Regions from separate parts of the Arthrobacter sp. 05L421 genome, predicted to be linked through region 3. Evidence: riboswitches for the same ligand, from Rfam matches in the RefSeq annotation. Region 3 holds a riboswitch; each other region holds the start of a gene.
What was found. A riboswitch is a leader RNA that binds a small molecule or an ion and turns the genes downstream of it on or off. The one in region 3 is predicted to bind thiamine pyrophosphate.

Region 1 (5,258 bases), on a different contig from region 3:
CCGCGTCCGGGTCGCCGGGACGTAGCCCGGCACCCAGACGCCCGCACCAATGAGCATGTCCCGCGCCTCGGCCAGGACCTGGTCCGGCGGCCCGTCAATGAGTACGGCGGAGTTCAATACCGCGGAGTCCGGGGCGGACCCGGGCTGCAGCACCACAATCCTGTCCACCAGGTCTTTCCAGATCCCCACCCGGTGCTCCACGACCACCAGGGTGGCGCCGGTCTTGTCCAGGCAGCGGCCCACGGCATCCCGGACCTCCAGGACGCCGGCCGGGTCGAGGTTGGCGGTCGGCTCGTCGAGCAGCAGCAGCCCCGGCCGCATCGCGAGGATCCCGGCGAGCGCCAGCCGCTGCTTTTGTCCGCCGGAGAGGGCCGCGGTTGGGTGGTCCAGCGGCAGCCCGCCCAGCCCGACGTCGTCGAGCGCCTCGCGCACGCGCGGCCAGATCTCTGGCGCCGGGACCGCGAGGTTCTCCGCCCCGAAGGCGACGTCGTCGCCGACGCGGGAAAGCACCACCTGGGTTTCCGGGTCCTGCTGCACAAGCCCGGCGCGGCCGCGCTGCGCCCGTGGCGGGGCACCGTCGATCAGCAGGCTTCCGGTCTCGTCGGCGTCGCCAGAGTCGCCCGCTAACCCCGAGGCGCCGGCCGCGCCGTCGCCCAGCACGCCAGCCAGGGCGTGGAGCAGGGTCGATTTGCCGGCGCCAGAGGGCCCCAGCAGAAGCACGCGCTCCCCCGGCCGGATGTCCAGGTCAAGGCCGCTGACCGCGGGTCGGGGCCGTCCGGCATGCCGCCAGCCCCAGCCGCGGGCTGTGACGGCGGCCGGCCGGACGCCTGGTGAAGATCTCATGGGTTCCCTGCAGAATTTAGGATGGGAGGGATCAGGAGAACACGGGTTCCGTGGCAGCCTTGCGGGAGGCAAAGGAGCCCAGCACTCCGGTCTTGGCCAGGCCGCGGGTGGCGAGCCAGGCCAGTCCGCCGGCAATGATTGCGCCCGAGATTGTGGTGAAAACGATGTAGGCGAGCTTGTCCCCGGCTGCGTAGGCGATGTTCCAGCCCCACGGCAGGAAGGAATCGTTCAGGCCGCAGAAGAGGCCCGCGCCGGCTCCGGCGAGCAGGGACACCGGCAGGTTGAACTTCTTGTAGAGGAAGGCCGCGAAGACCAGTTCCGCGCCGAGGCCCTGCAGGATCCCGGAGATCAGTACGGTGGTGCCATACTGCGAACCCATGATGAGCTCGCCCGTGGCCGCGACGGTTTCACAAAAGAGTGCGGCACCCGGTTTGCGGATGATGAGCATGCCCAGCACCGCCGGGATCATCCAGCCGCCGGCGTACAGTCCGCTCAGCGGCGGGTAGAGCGCGTTGACCGGGGCGGAAATCAGGTTCGCGCCCTGGGACCAGGCCCAGAAAATGACGCCGCCGGCAACGGCGATCAACGCGGCCACCACGATGTCCACCACCCGCCAGCTGTAGTCGCGCCGGGCGGATGAACGGCTGGCGGAACCATGCTGTGCTGAAATATCTGTCATGTCGTCCTCCTGAGGAACAGGAGGGGAGGGTGCTCCGGCTGGCCTCGGCTTCCGCCGCCCTCCGCGCACCCTGAGAACTCGACTCCCTTGCGCCGGTACTAACCGGATCAGGTTCGAGGGTCTGCGGCTGTCCGCACTCTCAGCGCCCACCAACGGTTTCCCCGGATATTTCCGGCGATGCCCGGCGGCGGCGCTCCCCTGTCGTAAATTATTTCGCCCTTGTGGGCTGGCTCAGTTTACACCCGGACGGCCGGGTTTTCAGTGGTGTGCCGTCACAATCGGGGGCCGGAAAGGGCCGGCCACCGCGGCCGGGAAAAGCTGCTTGATAGAGTCGACGTGTCGGACACCCGGACCCGCCAGCGGGCGGCCGCGTCACCTACGGGAAGCTGGATTATTTTGCCGCAGACACCAGCCACACACGATCCCTCCGGGGAATACGACCCTGACTCGAGCGAGCCGCAGCCGCCGGGGTCACTGGCGGCGCTCATCGGCCGCGTGCTGGCCGAGATGGATGCGCTCCAGTTCGCCGCGTTCAGCAAGGACGATGCCCTGGACCTCGGCCTCCTCCTGGTCGAGCTGGGCAGGCAACGCTCGCTGCCCATCGCCGTCGACATCACCAAAGGCGAGCAGGTGCTCTTCCATGCCGCACTGGACGGCGCCACGCCGGACAACGAGCGCTGGATCAACGCCAAGAAGCGCACCGCACTGCGGTACGAGGTCCCGTCGCTGCTGGTGGGCCTCCGGGCCCGGGCTGCCGGCGGAAGGATCGAGGACAACGCCTGGTGGGATCAGACGGAGTTCGCCGCCCACGGCGGAGCGTTCCCGATCTACGTGCGCGGCACGGGCGCCGTCGCCGTCGTCACGGTCTCCGGCCTGCCTCAGAAGGCGGACCACGACCTCGTGGTCGAGGCCCTGCGGATGGTCCTGACACCGGAACGCTAGGCTAGGGGAAAGCCGTTCCCGTCCCAAGGAGACCGAAGAATGAACATCGTCATCAAGCTGCTCGGCACCGGCATCAGCCTCTTGGCCGGCTTTGCCGGCACCAAGCTGGTGGACACCATCTGGGAAAAGTCCACGGGCAACAAGCCGCCCACGGGCCACGAGGACGACGTCCCCACCACGCTGCGCTCCGCCCTGACCTTCGCCCTGATCTCCGCATCGGTCAGCGCCATCATCCAGGTGCTCGCCAACCGCGGCACCCAGCGCGCGATCACCCGCTTCGCCAAGACCCAGGACGTCGTCTGACCTGACTCGGCTAGCCGCGGCACCGGCCGCGGCATGGCCGACGACGCTGGCCGCCGCGCCCCGCACGGGCTCAGCGGCCAGCGTCGTCGTCGTCCACTGCGTGGTTGGCTGCCTGCTGCGCGGCTTTCTGGGCGGCTTTCTGGGCAGCTTTCTGGACTACGGCCCCAAGCTCGTCGGAGCTCAGCAGCTCCGGATGCAGGTGCTTGGTCCGGTAGCCGGCCCGGCCCACCATGTGGGCGGACACGGGAACGGTGAGCAGTTGGAAGAGCCAGGCAACCATCAGGACGGGCCACACCCACCAGGTGCGCATCTGCAGGCCAAGGGCCGCCAGCAGCAGGAACAAGCCCAGGACCTGCGGCTTGGTGGCGGCGTGCATCCTGCTCATGAGGTCCGGGAACCGCAACAGCCCGATCGCGGCGCCGAGGGACATGAGCGCGCCGACCACCATGAACACGGCGGAGAGGGCATCGATCACTGTTTCAGGATTCACGGATGCCCTCCCTCCTCTCGGCCACGAAGCGGGCCACGGTGACCGAGCCGACGAAGCCGATGAGGGAAATCGCAACGAGCAGCATCAGGTTGTTGAGGTGCCGGTTGACGGCCATGTCGATGCACAGGGCCGCCCCGAAAATGGCCAGCAGCACGTCGGCGGCGAGCACCCGGTCCAGCAGCGAGGGGCCCCGTCCGATCCGGATGATCGCCCCCGCGGCGGCCAGGGAAAGTACGACGGCGGTCACCGTCAGGACGGTCTGCATCATGCGGGGATCTCCTGTGTCAGGGCGGACAGTTCGTCTTTGGTCCCCATGATCCTGATCAGCCCGGCCTCGGTGTTCCGGACCTCTTTGCGCAGCTTGGCCGCGTCCTGGGCATTGCGGACGTTGATGCCGTGGATGTAGAGCGTGGACGTTGACCTGTCCACCTCCACCACGAGGGATCCCGGAATCAGCGAAAGCACATGCCCGGTGGCCGTGACCAACAGGTCGGAGTGGCTCCGGAGCGGCACGGCGACGATGGCGCTGACCACGTTGGGGCCGCGGACCACGGCGAGGTACAGGACCTGGAGGCTGGCCGCGACCACCTTTCCGAGGAAAATGAGGGCGAAGGGCACGGCTCGGAGGACGTTGAAGCGGCCGCCGAGCTCCACCGGGGGCAGATAGAAGATACGCGCCACGAGCACGGCGATGAGGGCCCCGAAAAGGAGATTGCCCGGGCTGAAGTTCTGCCACAGCGCTCCCCAGACAAAAACAAGCCACACCAGCAGCGGCAGTTCCTGGCGCAGCGAGATCCTTTTCCGGTTCATTTGCCGCCGCCCTGCTGCTGGGTCTGCCCGGGCTGAACCGCCGCAGGCACGGGCGGCACCGGCGCGTCCTCGCCCAGCACAGCCTGGATGTACGGGGACCTGTCCAGCATTTCCTCGGCGGACTGGTCGGCCACCCTGAACAGCGGCCCGGCGAAAACCGTCAGGGCCACGCCAAAGACCACCAGGCCCAGGGTAGAGCCCACCATGGTGCGGGGCAGCAGGGTCACGTTCGTCTTCCCGGCCCGGTCCCCGGTGGCGGAGTCCGCCGGTGCCGCCAGAAGCACCGGATCGGGGTGCTCAGCGTCCTCCGGCTTGCGCCAGAACGCCCGGTTCCAGACCCTCGCGATCGCCAGCAGGGTCAGCAGGCTGGTCAGCACGCCGCCGATCACCAAGGCGTAGGCCAGTGGTGTGCCCAATTCGACGCCTGCCTGAAGCAGCCCCAGCTTGCCCAGGAAACCCGAGAACGGCGGGATTCCGGCCAGGTTCATGGCGGGAACGAAGAACAGGACCCCCAGAACTGGGGAGAGCTTGGCCAGCCCGGCCACACGGTCCATGGATGAGCTGCCGCCGCGGCGTTCAATCAGGCCGGTCACCAGGAACAGGCTGGTCTGGATGGTGATGTGGTGGGCCACGTAGAAGACCGCGGCGCCCAGGCCGGCCACCGTGGACATGGCCAGGCCGAAGACCATGTAGCCGATGTGGCTCACCAGGGTGAAGGACAGGAGTCTCTTGATGTCGCTTTGGGCCAGGGCGCCGAGGATTCCCACCACCATGGTCAGCAGCGCCGCGACCATGAGCGGGGCGTTGAGCGCATCCCCGGGGAACAGCAGTGTCTCCGTGCGGACCATGGCGTAGACGCCCACCTTGGTCAGCAGCCCGGCAAACACCGCGGTGACCGGGGCCGGCGCGGTGGGATAGGAGTCCGGGAGCCAGAAGGACAGCGGGAAGACGGCGGCCTTGATGCCGAAGGCCACCAGCAGCATCACGTGCAGCAGCGTCCGGGTGCCCTGGTCGAGGTCCCCGAGCTTGATGGCGAGGTCCGCCATGTTGATGGTTCCGGTGGCGCCGTAGATCATGGCGATCGCGATCAGGAACAGCACCGAGGACACCACCGAGACCACCACGTAGGTCACGCCGGCCCGGATGCGCGGGCCCGTCCCGCCGAGGGTGATGAGCACGTAGCTGGCCGTC
Region 2 (5,258 bases), on a different contig from region 3:
TGCCCACCTCTTTGAGCAACTGCAGTACCGGGGACGCGGTGCCGGCGTCGAGCTCGGCCTGGACGCCCTTGTAGTTGAGCTTGGCCCGGCTGCGGACCTGCGCCCGGCGCACGAGGACCGCGGTCACCTCTGCGGCGGCGTCGAGCTCGAACTCCCAGACGAACGCCGCGCACAACTGCCCGGCGAGCAGGCTGCCGGCGGCCTCGCTGATGATCTCCGGGTGCAGCGGAATCCGGCCGTCCGGGGTGTAGAAGGTCTGGCCGCGGCGCCGGGTCTCGGCGTCGAGCGCCCCGCCCGGGGCGACAAAGGAGGGGACATCGGCGATGGCGTAGAACACCTTGTAGCCCCCGTTGCTCCGTTCGATGAACAGGGCCTGATCGAGGTCGGTGGACGATGCCGGATCAATGGTCACGAACTCGACGTGCGTCAGGTCCAGGTCCGGCAGCTTGTGCTCGGCCACCGCTGCTTCCGCGTCGCGCAGCACGCCCTCGGGGAACGGACCGGGCAGTTCCAGCGTGGTGCGCAACGCCTTGAGAGCCTCGGCAAGCTGGTTCTGCTGCTCGTGGACACTGGGGGTCAGGCGATGATGTGACACGAAAATCAGGGTAGCCCGATTTCCGCTATTAGTCTTGGATGATGAGCGCAACTGCGGACGATCCTGCCCTCTACAACAGCTTGGTGGCGGATCTGCTGGGGGTCCTGGCGTACGGCGAGCTTTCCGCCTTCGAGCGGCTGTCCTCGAGTGCCCGGTATTCGCCCACGCTGCATGACCGTGCGGTGCTGGGCAGCATGGCGGTGGTCGAGTTCCAGCATTACGAACTGGTCCGCGCCCGGATCGAGCACATGGGCCTGGACACCGAGGCTGTCATGCTGCCGTTCCAGCCGTCGGTGGACCACTTCCACGAGCGCACGCGCCCGGCGGACTGGTATGAGGCGCTCATGAAGGCCTACGTGATCGACACCGTCTCCGCGGACTTTTACCGCGCCGTCGGCCGGTACGTCGACGCCGGGACCCGGGAGCTGATCGGGCAGGTCCGCTCCACCGGCGAGTCCACGGCCGTGCTCCAGGAGCGGCTCAAGGCGGCCCTGGCCGATGATCCCCGGCTGGCGTCGCGCCTGGCGCTGTGGGCCAGGCGCCTGCTGGGCGAGGTCCTGACCCATGCCCAGCGGCTCAGCCTTGAGCACGCGTTCCTCGCCGGGCTCTCGGGCCTGGACGACGCCGGCGCCAGGGAGCTGGTCAGGGGCCTGACGGCCGAACTCGCAGCGAACCACGCCCGCCGGATGGCAGGGCTGGGGCTCGCCGGCTAGGTTCAGTGCAGGCCGGGAACCTGCCTAAGATGCCGCGGCGTCCAGCGCCGCCAGCAGCGCACCTGCGGCGTGGGCCGGATCAGGGGCGTCGGTGACCGCCCGGACCACCACGATCCGCCGGGCGCCGGCCTCGACTACCTGCTCAACGTTGCTGAGGTCGATCCCGCCGATCGCGAACCAGGGCATGACGCCGTCCACCTTGCCGGTTCCCTCAGCGTCCGCCCGGCCGATCGCCTGGGCGGCGTAGCGCACCAGGTCGAGGCCGACGGCGGCGCGTCCCGGTTTGGTGGGCGTCGCCCAGACGGGGCCCACACAGAAGTAGTCGAGCCCTTTGCGGCCGGGCGAGGCAGCAATGGCGGCGTCCACCTGTTTCGGGCTGTGGGTGGACAGGCCGATCACGGCGTCTTTGCCCAGGAAGCCGCGGGCGGCGTCGAGCGAAATGTCCTTCTGGCCGATATGGAACACGGGTGCCCCGGACAAGGACGCGATGTCCGCCCGGTCGTTGACGGCCCACAACCGTCCGTGGCGCTGGGCCGCGGCGTGCAGGACCTCCAGGAGTTCGAGTTCCTCGGCCGCCTCAAGTGTTTTATCGCGCAGCTGGATGATGTCCACACCGCCGGCGAAGGCGGCGTCAACGAAGTCCTCGAAGTCGCCGCGGTCCCTGCGGGCGTCAGTGCACAAGTAGAGGCGGGCGGTGGTGTGGAGGGGGTCCTGGCTCATGGGTCCAGCCTAGTTCCTCTAAACTGGGCGCATACCGCGGGAGCCCGCAGCAGCCAAGTCGCTGCTGCAGGGCTGAGAGGGCGTCAGAGCCGACCGCTTGACCTGATCCGGCTAGTACCGGCGTAGGGAAGGAATTTTTTTATGGGCACACGAGCCGGCCGCGCAGCCGCCGCCGCAAATGACGCCGCCGACGTTGCCGTGATCGGCGGCGGGGTGATTGGCCATGGCATCGCGTTCGAGGCCAGCCGCTCGGGCCGGTCTGTGGTTTTGATCGACGATGCTCCCGGCAGCGGAGCCAGCTGGGCCGCGGCCGGCATGCTGGCCCCCGTCAGCGAGCTGCATTACCAGGAGGAGCAGCTGCTGGAACTGATGCTTGAGTCGTCCCGGCTGTGGCCCGGATTCGCTGCCGGCCTCGACGCCGGCGGCGCGGATTCCCTGGCCGGTACCGGCTACCTGACGACGTCGACCCTCGCGGTCGGGGCCGACGCGGCGGACCGGCGCGCGCTCGCGGACCTGAGGGAGGTCCAGCAGGCCTGCGGCCTCACCGTGGAACCACTGACAGTGCGCGAGGCCCGCAGCCGGGAGCCCCTGCTGAGCCCGGGCATCTCCTGCGCCTTCGACATCCCGGCCGACCACCAGGTGGACCCCCGGCTGCTGCTCACCCGGCTCGCCAGCGTGCTCGGCGCGGAGGGCGGGAGCTTTGTCCGGCGGCGCGCGGCGGGCCTGCTGTGGCAGGACGGCACGGTTGCCGGGGTACGGCTCGCGGGCGGCGGTTCCGTGCGGGCTGCGGAAACGGTAATCGCCAACGGCCTTGGCGCCGCCGGGCTCGAGGACCTGCCCGCCGGGCTGGCGCTGCCGCTGCGGCCTGTCTATGGCGACATCCTCCGGCTTCGCGTGCCCCCGCGTCTGTTGCCGCTGCTCACGGCCACCGTGCGGGGCATGGTGCGCGGGGTCCCGGTGTACATCGTTCCCCGCCAGACCGGCACCGTGGTGATCGGAGCCACCCAGCGTGAGGACGGGCCGTCGGATCCCCATGCGGTTTCTGCCGGCGGCGTCTACCAGCTGCTAAGGGATGCCCAGCAGCTGGTGCCCGCGGTCGCCGAGCTGGAGCTGCTGGAAGCCGCGGCGAGGGCCCGGCCCGGCACGCCGGACAACGCCCCGTTGCTGGGACGGGTCGCCCGCCCGGACGGTGGGGACGTCCCGGGGCTCATCATCGCCACCGGTTTCTTCCGGCACGGCGTCCTGCTGACCCCCGCGGCTGCGGCCGTGTGCCGGCAACTCATGGACGGGACGCCGGACCCGCGCTGGGATGGGTTCCGCCCCGACCGTTTTTCCCGCACCCCGGACACGTCCGGGGACAGCCCCAAGAAGGAAGCAGCATGAACATCAGACTGAACGGAACGGAGCAGAGCGTCGCCGACGGCGCCTCCGTCAGCACTCTCGTCAGCCAGCTCACTGGCCGCAGCATCGGCCCCGACGGCCGGGCTGCCGACGGGGGCAAGCTCGGTGTCGCCGTGGCCCGCAACGCTGAGGTGGTGCCGCGCAGCCAGTGGCACGCCACGGCGCTCGCCGACGGCGACGACGTCGAACTTGTCACGGCAGTCCAGGGAGGATGACCAGCATGATCGAGACAACGTTGGCAGCAACACCAGCCGCACCCGCGGCCGGGGCAGTGGCCGACCCGTTCGTGGTCGACGGCGTGACGCTCGGCTCCCGCCTCATCATGGGCACCGGCGGTGCGCCGAGCCTGGACGGGCTGGGGGCGGCGCTCGTGGCTTCCGGCACCGAGCTGACCACCGTGGCAATGCGCCGCTATTCGCCAGCGGAGACCGGCTCTCTGTTTCAGCTGCTGGAGAATCACCGGATCCGGGTGCTGCCCAACACGGCCGGCTGCTTCACAGCCAGGGACGCCGTTCTCACCGCCGAGCTGGCCCGGGAAGCCCTGGAAACGGACTGGGTCAAGCTCGAAGTCATTGCCGACGAGCACACCTTGCTGCCGGACGCCGTCGAACTCGTAGACGCCACCGAACAGCTCGTGGCGCGCGGCTTCAAGGTCTTCGCCTACACCAACGACGATCCCGTGCTTGCCCTCCGGCTCGAAAACCTCGGCGCGGCGGCCGTGATGCCGCTGGGCGCCCCGATCGGCACCGGCCTGGGCATCCTGAACCCGCACAATATCGAGCTGATCGTCTCGCGGGCGTCCGTGCCCGTGGTGCTGGATGCAGGGATCGGCACAGCCTCGGACGCGGCCCTGGCGATGGAACTGGGCTGCGACGCCGTGCTGCTGGCTACGGCCGTGACCCGGGCGCAGAATCCCGTGCTCATGGGCGAGGCCTTCAAGCATGCCGTCATCGCCGGTAGGCTGGCAAAAAAGGCTGGCAGGATCCCGCGCCGCGAGCACGCGCTGGCGTCCTCGGCGATGGAAGGCCGGGCCGAGTTCCTCTGAGTCCGGCCGCTCCGGTAGGCCGTCTTGTCGGTCAACCAGTGAAGGAGACTGTCATGGCAGCCACGGATGACATCCTCACCCGCCCACAACTCGACGAAGCGCTGGCAGGCCTGCCGGATTGGCGGTACCGCCTCGGCGGGCTGGTGACCGTGTACAAGGCGCCGACGGCGGCCGCGGCACTCGAGCTGATCGCCGCCGTCGGGCGCCTCGCCGAAGAGCAGAACCACCACCCGGACCTGGACTGGCGCTTCAACCGGGTCTTTCTTCGCTACAGTTCCCATGACGTCGGCTCCGAGGTGACGCAGCGGGACGTCAAGGCGGCCGCTGCGGCCAGTGCGGCGGCCGCCGCAGTCGCTGCCACCGCGCAACCGGGGCTGTACCGGACCGTGGAAGTAGCCATCGATTCGGAGAATCCCGCCGGGATTTCGGAGGTCTGGCGGGTCGCCCTCGGTTACCGCAAGGGCAGACTCGGGGATCTCACGGACCCCTACGGCCGCGGCCCTTCGCTCCGGTTCCGGGAAACGACCACCCCAAGGGCCAGCCGCATCCATGTGGACATCCACCGGAGCCAGGCCGAATCCGGGCCCGTACTGGACCAGACCGCGGCTACCGGGGCATTAATCAACCGTGACCACGCACCCCATTGGGTGGTGGTCACGGATGCGCAAGGAAACCGGCTGTGCTTGTGTACCGAGGACGGCCACGGACCGGACCTGCCGGCGTAGGGCACTGCCCTGCCGATGCCCCGCCTGCTGGTGCCCCCGGAGGGGCCGTTAGAGCTTCA
Region 3 (5,258 bases):
GGAGCAGTTCGACGAGCGCGAGATCGACCGGGTCGAGGCCATTGTCCGGTCGATGACCCCGCACGAGCGCGTGGCCCCGAAGATCATCAACGGCTCCCGCCGGGCCCGTATTGCCCGCGGTTCTGGCGTCCACGTCTCCGAGGTCAACGGGCTCCTGGAGCGCTTTGCCCAGGCCCAGAAGATGATGAAGAAGATGGCCGCCGGCGGCGGGATGCCCGGCATGCCGGGGATGCCCGGCATGGGCGGCGGGGGCGGTGCCCGGAAGGGCGCCAAATCCGCGCCCAAGAAGAAGGCCCGCTCCGGCAACCCGGCCAAGGCTGCGCAGGAACTGCGCGACGCCGAGGCCCGGCGCGCCGCCGGCCCCAAGGCCCTGCCCACCGGAGCATCGTTCGGCCAGCAGGGCGGCGACTTCGATCCGTCCCAGCTGAACCTGCCCAAGGGCTTCGACAAGTTCCTCGGCGGCAGCAAATAGCCGCACCTGCTGGGAGCCGCCGGGACTGTGTCGCCGGCGGCATCAGCACTGACGTGCCATAGGGTTAGACAATGTTCAAGCAGCGCGTAGTCTTCGTCCACGGGGATGGCAGTTTCGGTGCCGCCGCGTGGCCAAAGCAGCACGGCATGGCGCTGGACTACGACGCCCTGTTCCTGCGGCGGCACGGGTTCGACGCCGTCGCGGAACCGCTCGAATCCAACTTCGCCGCCGACGCCGCAATAGTGCTCGCGTCGCTGGCAGACGACGGCCGCGGCGAGGCCGGCGGTCACGTGGTGGCCCATTCGCAGGGCGCGATCGCCGCGATGATGGCCGCCGTCGAACGGCCCGACCTCGTCCAGTCGCTGACCCTGGTGGAACCTGCCTGCCTGTCCTTGACCGCGGAGCTCCCGGCCACCGCCGCGCACCGGGCGCTCATGCAGCCGCTCTTCGACGTCCGGCGCAACCTCAGCGACGACGACTTCCAGCGGGAGTTCATCCGCCGCGCGTTTGCGGCGGATGCGCCGGGGGCCACGACGCCGGAGGCCCTCCGGGCGGCGCGCCGGCTCCGCCTCCAGGCGCCGCCTTGGGAAGCCCCGCTGCAGATCGTGCCTGGCGTGCCGACGCTGGTCCTGACCGGCGGATGGGAGCCGCTGTATGAGGAAATCGCCGGCTACCTGCGCGAGACCGGTGCACTGCACCGCACGGCGCCGGGAGGGCACCGGCCCCAGGATTCAACCGAGGGGGACCGGGCCATCCGCTCGTACATCGCCGAGGTCAGCCGGCGCCAGCACGCCCGGGCATCCTAGGACGCTGTCCTAGGAAGCTGCGGGTCCTCCCATAGCAGGCTCCGGCAGATAGACCTTGCCGCCCGAGGCAATGAACTCCTTGCTCTTCGCCTGCATTCCGGCCGCCATCTGCGCGAGGGCCGCCTGCGAGTCAGCTGAACCGTATTCGTCCCGGATGTCCTGGCTGATCCGCATGGAGCAGAACTTAGGCCCGCACATCGAGCAGAAGTGGGCCGTCTTGGCCGGCTCCGCGGGCAGCGTCTCATCGTGGAAGGCCTCGGCCGTCACCGGGTCCAGGGACAGCGCGAACTGGTCCCGCCAGCGGAACTCAAACCGCGCCTTGGACAGGGCATCGTCGCGTTCGTGGGCGCCGGGGTGGCCCTTGGCGAGGTCGGCGGCGTGGGCCGCGATCTTGTAGGTGATCACGCCCGTTTTCACGTCGTCCTTGTTCGGCAGCCCGAGGTGCTCCTTGGGCGTGACGTAGCAGAGCATGGCAGTGCCGTAGCGGGCAATCTCCGTCGCGCCGATCGCCGAGGTGATGTGGTCATACCCGGGTGCGATGTCGGTGACCAGCGGCCCGAGCGTGTAGAACGGAGCGCCCTTGCAGAGTTCCTGCTGGCGCTCCACGTTTTCCCGGACCAGGTGGAAAGGCACGTGCCCGGGACCCTCCACCATGACCTGCACATCGAACTCCCAGGCACGCTGCGTGAGCTCGGCCAGGGTGTCCAGCTCGGCGAACTGCGCCGCGTCGTTGGCATCCGCCGTCGCGCCGGGCCGCAGCCCGTCACCCAGGGAAAACGCGACGTCGTACTTCGCGAAAATCTCGCACAGCTCGTCGAAGTGGGTGTAGAGGAAGTTCTCCTGGTGGTGCGCCAGGCACCAGCCGGCCATGATCGCTCCGCCGCGGGACACGATGCCGGTGACCCGGTTGGCCGTCAGGGGCACATAGCGCAGCAGCACCCCCGCGTGGATGGTCATGTAGTCCACGCCCTGCTCGCACTGCTCGATCACTGTGTCCCGGAAGATCTCCCAGGTCAGGGCGTTCGCCTCGCCGTTGACTTTCTCCAGCGCCTGGTAGATGGGGACCGTGCCAATGGGGACGGGGGAGTTGCGGATGAGCCACTCGCGCGTCGTGTGGATATCGTCCCCGGTGGAGAGGTCCATCACGGTGTCCGCGCCCCATTGCGTGGCCCACTGGAGTTTGTCGACTTCCTCGGCGATGGAGCTGGTCACGGCGGAGTTGCCGATATTGGCGTTGATTTTCACCAGGAACGCCTTGCCGATGATCATCGGCTCGGATTCGGGGTGGTTGACGTTGTTGGGAATGATCGCCCGGCCCGCGGCCACCTCGCTGCGCACCAACTCCACGTCGCAGTTCTCACGCAGCGCGACGAACCGCATTTCCTGGGTGATGACGCCGTCCCGGGCGTAGCGCATCTGCGTGACGGTCCGGCCCTCAACCCCGCGGCGCGGCACCGGGCGTCCGCCCCGCCACTCGGCCGATGCCGCGCCCCGGCGTAGCGCCGACTTGCCGTCGTCGAGCAGCTCCCGTTCCCGGCCGGCGTAGGTTTCGGTGTCAGCCCTGGCCTCGATCCAGGGCGCACGGAACGGCTCCAGCCCGCGGACCGGATCGCTGCCCGGGCCGGCCGTGCGGTAGACCCGGAACGGTGCGTTTCTGACGCCGCCCGGCGAGGGTTCCAGGGCGATCTCGGTCACTGGAACGCGGATGCCATGGTCCAGGTCCGTGGTGAAGGCCAGCGAGTGGGACTTCATCGACTGCGTGGCGGCTGCAGATTCGTTGTGGACTGACTCATTTTGGACAGGGCTGTGCTGTGTCAATTGGGTATTCACGAAAATACTCACTTCCTTCGCCGGCATTACCCGGACAGGTTCAACGGTCGCAGGCTGCGTCAGCCCGATCTCAGCCCCTGCAAGGGCACCCGTGTGGTCGTAGACGAAGCTACCACGCGCTTCCGGATGGCTGTCGAGTGTGACGCGTGCGACGGGCCGCGGTGTTAGCGTGGCATTGTGACTCTGCCTTGGGCCGTGCCCCGCATCAGAACGGCGACGCCGGAAGACATGCCGGCCCTGCCGGTTCTCGAGGCCGCAGCAGACCGCGTCCTCGAAGCGGAGCTGGGGAACCAGTCGCTCCCGGTCCCGGAGTTAACGACGCCGGTTGAGCCGCTCTTCATACTCGTCACCGGAGCCCCGCCCGTGGGGTTTGCCCGCGTTGACGATGTCGGCGGCCACGCCCATCTGGAGCAACTCTCGGTGCACCCCGACTTTGGCGGTCGGGGCATCGGACGGTCCTTGGTGGAGGCGGCCCTCGGTGCGGCCCGGGGCCGTGGCTATATGTCGATGACGCTTTGCGCCTTCGCGGACGTTCCGTTCAATGCGCCGTTTTATGCGAGCTGCGGTTTCGAGGAGTACCCCCAACCCGGGCAGGCGTTGGCTGCCCTGCGGATCCGCGAAGCGCAGTTGGGGCTGGATGATCTGGGACGGCGGATCGTCATGCGGAATAGGCTTTAGCCCATGACCGCAATCATCGAGTTCAGCGGCCCCATCCTCACGGCGGCGGACCGGGAACGCCGCGGTCTCTGGTCGGTGGACGGCCTGCTGACCTTCCGCCGTCCGGCCGCCGCGCCGGACCTCGTGCTGGACGGCTGGGTCATTCCCGGCCTCGTGGACGCGCACTGCCATATCGGACTGGGCCCGGGCGGTGACGTTTCCGAGGCCACCGCGGAATCCCAGGCCCTGGCGGACCGCGGCGCCGGGACGCTGCTGGTCCGCGACGCCGGCGCGGTCCACGACACCCGCTGGCTCCAACAGCGCGCTGACCTTCCCCGGATCATCCGCGCCGGCCGGCACCTCGCCAGGACCAGGCGCTACCTGCCGGGCCTGGCCATCGAGGTCGAACCCGATGATCTCGTCGAGGCCGTGCGCAAGCAGGCCCGCGCCGGCGACGGCTGGGTCAAGCTCGTGGGGGACTGGATCGACCGCGACGCCGGCGACCTCGCCGCCAGCTTTCCCGCCCGAACGGTCAAGGACGCCGTCCAGGCCGCCCACGACGAAGGGGCCCGCGTCACCGCCCACTGCTTCGCCGAAGACACCCTGGATGACATGCTCGACGCCGGGATCGACTGCATCGAGCACGCCACCGGTTTGCTGCCCCGGCACCTGCCGCGCTTCCTCGATCAGGGTGTCCCGATTGTGCCCACCCTGATCAACATCGCCACGTTCCCGGACATTGCCGCCCGGGCCGAGGCCAAGTTCCCCCGTTACGCCGCCGACATGCGCTCGCTGTGGGAGCGGCGGGCGGATCGGGTGCTCGAAGCCTACGAGGCGGGGGTGGCCATCTTTGCCGGCACCGACGCCGGCAGCGTGATCAGCCACGGCCGGATCGTGGACGAAGTCCAGGCCCTGCACGCCGCAGGCCTTCCCGCCTCAGCCGCACTCGACGCCGCATGCTGGTCCGCGCGGACATGGCTCGGCGCGGATTCCATCGGTGAAGGGGCGAGTGCGGACGTCCTGGTCACTGCCGAGGATCCGCGGAGCCAGCCGGCCACGCTCCGCCGGCTCAGGCACATCGTGTTGCGCGGGCTCCCGGTGAACCGGGAACCAGCCCGGCCATTAGGAATAAATTGAAGCTTCAAGTAATTTACTTCTATGCAGGGTCACCGAAATCCGGTGGCTACAGAACCCACGGAGCGTTTCAATGACCGCAGAAGCCAGCACGCAGGACCTCCTTCCTGCCGAACTCACCATGGGCACTGTGATGCTCAAGGTCGGCGACATGAAGCTCATGACCGACTACTACCAGCGCGCCCTCGGCCTGGAGACTGTGGCCGAACAGGACGGCGGGCTCTACCTCGGGCGCCAGCAGAAGCCGCTGGTCCATCTGGCACCCGCACCTGGCCTGAATCTTCCGTCTCGCGGCGAGGCCGGTCTCTTCCATACCGCACTCCTCTTCGAGGACCAGCACTCGCTGGCGGCCACCATTG
Region 4 (5,258 bases), on a different contig from region 3:
TGGCCACCGAAGCGCTTGACGCCAAGGTACTGGGCGTTGGAGTCACGACCGTTGCGAGTGGAACTCGCGCCTTTTTTATGTGCCATTTGGAATGCCTGCCTTCAAAAATTCTGGGGAATCTGCTGGAACCTGAACGGTAACGAAGAGTTACTTGATACCGGTGATCTTGACCTTGGTCAATTCCTGACGGTGACCCTGGCGCTTCTTGTAACCGGTCTTGTTCTTGAACTTCTGGATGACGATCTTCGGACCACGAAGGTCTTCGAGGATCTCAGCCGTAACCGTTACCTTGGCCAGGTCCGCAGCGGCAGACGTGACTTTGTCACCGTCCACCAGGAGCAGTGCGGGCAACTCAAAGGTGCTGCCGGCTCCACCGGGGACGCGGTTCAGGGTAACGAAGTCTCCAACGGAAACCTTCTCTTGGCGGCCGCCTGCGCGGACAATCGCGTACACCACTGGGGAACTCACTTCTCTCGACGTTTATTACTAGATTTGCGTGCGGAACCTGGAACCAAATTTTATGGACCGGTTCACGCTGTGCCTCAACGCCGGTGGGTTCCCCGGGGGAACCCATGAGCTACCCCCGGAACAAATCCACTTGGAATTCCAAGCAGGCTGTTCACAGGGTCGTAACCCAAGTGTTGGCGTAAGCACCGAAGATCTAGAATACGCTAATTTTGCCTTCGGCCGCAAATGAGGCTGGTTCCGGCGGATAGTCCGTGATAGGCGCCACAACGTCTTGAAGCAAAGATCATGTCAATGTTCTTGACCTTGATCTCGACCGTCTAGATGCTGTGATTCCGCAACGACTTCCGGAACCGTGCCCCACTATCGTACCGGCTGTGCGCGGCAGGTTGTGTCAGGCGTACAGCCGCGGCGCGTCGAAGAAGGCCACTTCGTACCCCGATGACTGGCGGAAAGCCAGTGCCATGGCCTCCCGCTCGCTCCCGGATGCCCGTCTTGCCGCAGTGTCCGTGTACGCGATGGCCTGCCGGGTGGCGGCGGCGAAGTCCTCATCGGCGTACGTCCGCAGCCAGTCGGCGTACGGGTGTGCCACGGAGGCGCCGCCGGCCAGGAACTCTCGGTGCAGGGTGGAACCGACCTCGGCGTAGAGCCAGAAGCACGGCAGGGCTGCCGCCACGAGGACCCCGTAGCTGCCGGACACCGAGGCGGCCAGCAGGTGGTCCACGTAGGACTTCGTCACTGGGCCCAGGGTGGGCGCCGTGGGGCGGGTGCTAAGCCAGGACCGGTGCAGCTCGGACTCGACCTCCAGGCAGGTCTGCGCCGAACGGGCCCAGAACAGCTGTTCGGCCTCGGTGGGGGCGATCGCGGCAGCTCGGGCCAGGACCCGGGAGTAGCCGTTGAGGTAGATGGCGTCCTGGGCGAGGTAGTAGGCGAACTCGTGCTCGGGCAGGGTTCCGTCGGCCAGTCCGCGGATGAAGTCCAGGGCGTAGATGGCGTCAAGATCGCCAGAAGCCCCTTCGCGCAGGGCTGCGGCGAACTCGCCTTCGGCCGGACCGTGTACGTGGCTTGCCTGGCTGACCTGGCCGTGCTGGCCGTTCGCGAGGTGCTGCACGTGGTGGAAGTGGTGGACCGGGCCGTTCCCGGAACCGACGTCCAGGACCGCGGCTTCACGGAGCGCACCCAGCAGCCACGGCTTCACCTCCCGCAACGCCGCTTCCCAGTCCCCCACCCGGGCCTGCACGGTGGCCATGGCCGAGGACAGGGAGCAGCCGGTGCCGTGGCTGTTGCGCGTGGCGATCCGCTCCCCCGGCACCACCACCGTTTCGGTGCCGAGCAGGCCACCGGTGTTGACCAGCGCATCCGGGCAGCCGCCGTCGGCGCCGTTCCCGCCCTGCGCGACGTCGCCGTCATCGCAGTCAGGGCCGGGCCCGTTCCCGGGTTGTCCGCCCTGGAGATGACCGCCCTTGACCAGCACAGTGGTGCCGGTCAGGGCGGCCAGCCGCTTGCCCTGGGCCAGGGCCTCGGCCCAGTCGGCCGCGGCGGGCTCTTTGAGCAGGATAGCGAGTTCGGCCAGGTTCGGCGTGATGAGGTCCGCCAGCGGCAGGAGGGCCTGCAGGGCGGCCTCGGCCGACTCCTGGAGCAGCCGGTCGCCGCTGGTGGCGACCATTACCGGGTCCAGGACGACGACGGCGGGCCGCACCTTCTCCAGCCAGACGCGGACGGCGTGGATCACTGCGGCGTCGCCGAGCATGCCGATCTTGACGGCATCGATGCCGATGTCGTCGCTGATGGCGTCCAGCTGGGCGGTGAGGAACGCGGCCGGGGGCACGTGGACGGCGCGCACGCCCTGGGTATTTTGTGCTGTCAGGGCCGTGATGGCGGCCATGCCGTAGCCGCCGTTGGCTGCGATGCTCTTCAGGTCGGCCTGGATCCCGGCCCCGCCGGACGGGTCGGAGCCGGCGATGGCGAGCACGCGGGGAATGCGCAGCGGCGCGGACGGGGACGGCGGTGAGGACTGGGGGAGCAGAAACTCGCTGGGCGGAAACTCGGACGGATTCGATCTCGCGGACAAGTCAGACATCCCTTCGCCGGTGCTAACCGGACAGGTTCAACGGGTCTGGATCTCAGCCGGCCCGATGCGCGGCACCCCGTGTCAGTGTCCCAGCCTAGCCGTTGCCGCCGGGCTGGCCCGTTAACGCAGCAGCGGGCCCGGGCCGGAGCGGACGTATGTTACGCCCGCTCGGGCCCGGGCCCGCAGCCCGACCGGTCGAAGTGACCGGCCGGGGAAGCGATGAGTCGCGGAGGACTAGAGCTCCGACGCCGGTACGCCGACGCCGAGGATGATCGGCTCGTTACCGGCCGGGACGGAGGCCGGCCTGGCCGCTGCGGGTGCCTTGGCCTCGTGAACAGATCCTGCCGCTGCAGGCCGTGTGGCCTCGCGGTGCTCCACGGAGGTCTCGTTCGCAGCGCCCTGGGCGCGGCTGGCGCTCCGGTTGCGGCGCCCGCGACGGCCACGGGTGGTGGTGTCCGCTGCCCGTGAAGCCGGAGCCTCCGCAGCGCGCACGGTTGCGGGCGCCTCGGGTGCTTCGGTGGCCGGGGCCTGCAACTCGTCCTGCCTAGCGGCCTGCTTGCCGGCCTCGGCGTCGCCCAGGTTGGCGAAGGCCTCGGTCAGCAGGTCCAGGGTCAGGGCCGGTTCCGGCGCGTCCTCGGCGTGCTCGACGAAGGGCAGGGCCACCTGTTCGCCGCCGAACGTCAGCACGGTCGCGGGGCGTCCGGCTGCCTCTTCCGCGGCAGCAAGCTGTGTGACGGCGTCGACGGCGGCCTGGCGGGCCCCGGCGTCGCTGGCAGCGGCTGCCTCACCGTCGTGCAGATGCGCGGCGTGCGCAGCGGCGGCGATGTTCGCCAGAGCGGCACGGGTGGCTTCAGCCTTGGCGTGGCGTTCGGCCTCGGTGGGCTCGGCGTGGACGGCGGCGGGCGTGGCCGGAGCGGTCTCCGGGCCCTGGGCTCCCCTGCCGCGGCGACGGCTCTTGCGCTCCGTACGGGCAACCGGCTGAGCCTCGGTGCGCGGCACGTAGTGCTCCGCGGCAACCGTGTTGGCGCGGCGGTGTTCCACGGGCTCGTCGTGCGTGACGATGCCGCGGCCCGCGCAGGTTTCGCACTGTTCGCCAAAGACCTCCAGCAGCCCGGTGCCCATCCGCTTGCGGGTCATCTGCACGAGGCCCAGCGAGGTCACCTCGGCCACCTGGTGCTTGGTCCGGTCCCGGCCCAGGCACTCCACCATGCGGCGCAGCACGAGGTCGCGGTTGGATTCGAGCACCATGTCGATGAAGTCGATCACGATGATGCCGCCAATGTCGCGCAGGCGCAGCTGCCGGACCACTTCCTCGGCGGCTTCCAGGTTGTTCTTGGTGACGGTTTCCTCGAGGTTGCCGCCGGAGCCGGTGAACTTGCCGGTGTTGACGTCCACCACGGTCATGGCTTCGGTGCGGTCGATCACGAGGGAGCCGCCGGAGGGCAGGAAGACCTTCCGGTCCAGGGCCTTGTGGATCTGCTCGTCGATGCGCCAGGCAGCGAAGATGTCCGTATCCTTGGTCCACTTCTCGAGCCGGCCCACGAGGTCCGGTGCCACGTAGGTGACGTAGGCCTCGATGGTGTCCCAGGCTTCCTCGCCGGAGACGATCAGCTTGGAGAAGTCCTCGTTGAAGACGTCGCGGACCACCTTGATGGTCAGGTCAGGTTCGCCGTAGAGCAGCTCGGGAGCGAGGATCTTGGTGGACGTCGACTGGCTCTCGATGCCCTCCCACTGTGCGCGGAGGCGGTTGATGTCGTGCGTCAGCTCTTCCTCGGAGGCACCCTCGGCCGCGGTGCGGACAATGACGCCCGCGTCCTCGGGCAGGCGGTCCTTGAGGATGCGCTTGAGGCGGTTGCGTTCGACGTCGGGCAGCTTGCGGGAGATGCCGGTCATGGAACCGCCGGGCACGTACACGAGGTAGCGGCCGGGCAGCGAGATCTGGCTGGTGAGGCGGGCGCCCTTGTGGCCGACCGGGTCCTTGGTGACCTGGACCAGCACGGAATCGCCGGACTTCAGCGCGTTCTCGATCCGGCGCTGCTTGCCCTCGAGGTTGACGGACTCCCAGTTCACTTCGCCGGCGTAGAGCACGGCGTTGCGGCCGCGGCCGATGTCCACGAATGCGGCTTCCATGGAGGGCAGCACGTTCTGGACCTTGCCCAGGTAGACGTTGCCGATCAGGGAATCCTGCTGGGTCTTGGACACGAAGTGCTCGGCCAGGACGCCGTCTTCGAGGACACCGATCTGGATTCTGTCGTCGCGCTGGCGGACGATCATCTGGCGGTCCACGGACTCGCGGCGGGCCAGGAACTCGGCCTCGGTGATGACGGTGCGGCGGCGGCCGGTGTCGCGGGATTCGCGGCGGCGCTGCTTCTTGGCTTCCAGGCGGGTGGAGCCCTTGACGGACGTGACGCGGTTGTTGACCGGCGCCTCGGCCATGGCCCGGGGCGCCCGGACGCGGGTCACCGTGTTGGGCGGGTCGTCGCCTTCCCCGCCGGTCAGTTCCAGGTCCTGGTCACCGCGGCGACGGCGACGGCGGCGGCGCGAGGTCACGCCGTCTTCAAGGGTGCCTTCGGAGCGTTCGTCGCCCTCTTCCTCAGAGCCCTCGGCAATGCCTTCGGTCTCGGTGTCGGAATCGGCGGACGTGCGCGTACGCCCGCGACGGCCGCGGCTGCGGCGCCGACGGCGGTTTCCGGCGTCCTCGTCCTCGTCGCCTTCTTCTTCC

Region 1: another riboswitch for thiamine pyrophosphate. It lies ahead of AC1DKQ_RS08710 (ECF transporter S component); the one in region 3 lies ahead of thiC (phosphomethylpyrimidine synthase ThiC).
Region 2: another riboswitch for thiamine pyrophosphate. It lies ahead of thiO (glycine oxidase ThiO); the one in region 3 lies ahead of thiC (phosphomethylpyrimidine synthase ThiC).
Region 4: another riboswitch for thiamine pyrophosphate. It lies ahead of AC1DKQ_RS16340 (bifunctional hydroxymethylpyrimidine kinase/phosphomethylpyrimidine kinase); the one in region 3 lies ahead of thiC (phosphomethylpyrimidine synthase ThiC).

Annotation. Positions count from the first base shown of each region.
Region 1 covers NZ_JBFTOC010000005.1:133,778-139,035, forward strand. Annotated here, with positions in the region: gene AC1DKQ_RS08705 (ABC transporter ATP-binding protein) at 1-843, opposite strand, end outside; gene AC1DKQ_RS08710 (ECF transporter S component) at 875-1,522, opposite strand; TPP riboswitch at 1,589-1,732, opposite strand; gene AC1DKQ_RS08715 (heme-degrading domain-containing protein) at 1,919-2,464, shown strand; gene AC1DKQ_RS08720 (DUF4235 domain-containing protein) at 2,504-2,767, shown strand; gene mnhG (monovalent cation/H(+) antiporter subunit G) at 2,838-3,257, opposite strand; gene AC1DKQ_RS08730 (MrpF/PhaF family protein) at 3,247-3,525, opposite strand; gene AC1DKQ_RS08735 (Na+/H+ antiporter subunit E) at 3,522-4,067, opposite strand; gene AC1DKQ_RS08740 (Na+/H+ antiporter subunit D) at 4,064-5,258, opposite strand, start outside.
Region 2 covers NZ_JBFTOC010000001.1:184,878-190,135, reverse strand. Annotated here, with positions in the region: gene AC1DKQ_RS00815 (RNB domain-containing ribonuclease) at 1-595, opposite strand, end outside; gene AC1DKQ_RS00810 (ferritin-like fold-containing protein) at 637-1,308, shown strand; gene thiE (thiamine phosphate synthase) at 1,333-2,028, opposite strand; TPP riboswitch at 2,055-2,175, shown strand; gene thiO (glycine oxidase ThiO) at 2,170-3,411, shown strand; gene thiS (sulfur carrier protein ThiS) at 3,408-3,644, shown strand; gene AC1DKQ_RS00790 (thiazole synthase) at 3,650-4,474, shown strand; gene AC1DKQ_RS00785 (4a-hydroxytetrahydrobiopterin dehydratase) at 4,528-5,199, shown strand; gene AC1DKQ_RS00780 (hypothetical protein) at 5,248-5,258, opposite strand, start outside.
Region 3 covers NZ_JBFTOC010000014.1:78,984-84,241, forward strand. Annotated here, with positions in the region: gene ffh (signal recognition particle protein) at 1-472, shown strand, start outside; gene AC1DKQ_RS16010 (alpha/beta fold hydrolase) at 544-1,278, shown strand; gene thiC (phosphomethylpyrimidine synthase ThiC) at 1,288-3,108, opposite strand; TPP riboswitch at 3,104-3,211, opposite strand; gene AC1DKQ_RS16020 (GNAT family N-acetyltransferase) at 3,286-3,786, shown strand; gene AC1DKQ_RS16025 (amidohydrolase family protein) at 3,790-4,902, shown strand; gene AC1DKQ_RS16030 (VOC family protein) at 4,973-5,258, shown strand, end outside.
Region 4 covers NZ_JBFTOC010000015.1:38,843-44,100, reverse strand. Annotated here, with positions in the region: gene rpmA (50S ribosomal protein L27) at 1-86, opposite strand, end outside; gene rplU (50S ribosomal protein L21) at 148-456, opposite strand; gene AC1DKQ_RS16340 (bifunctional hydroxymethylpyrimidine kinase/phosphomethylpyrimidine kinase) at 860-2,545, opposite strand; TPP riboswitch at 2,528-2,625, opposite strand; gene AC1DKQ_RS16335 (Rne/Rng family ribonuclease) at 2,771-5,258, opposite strand, start outside.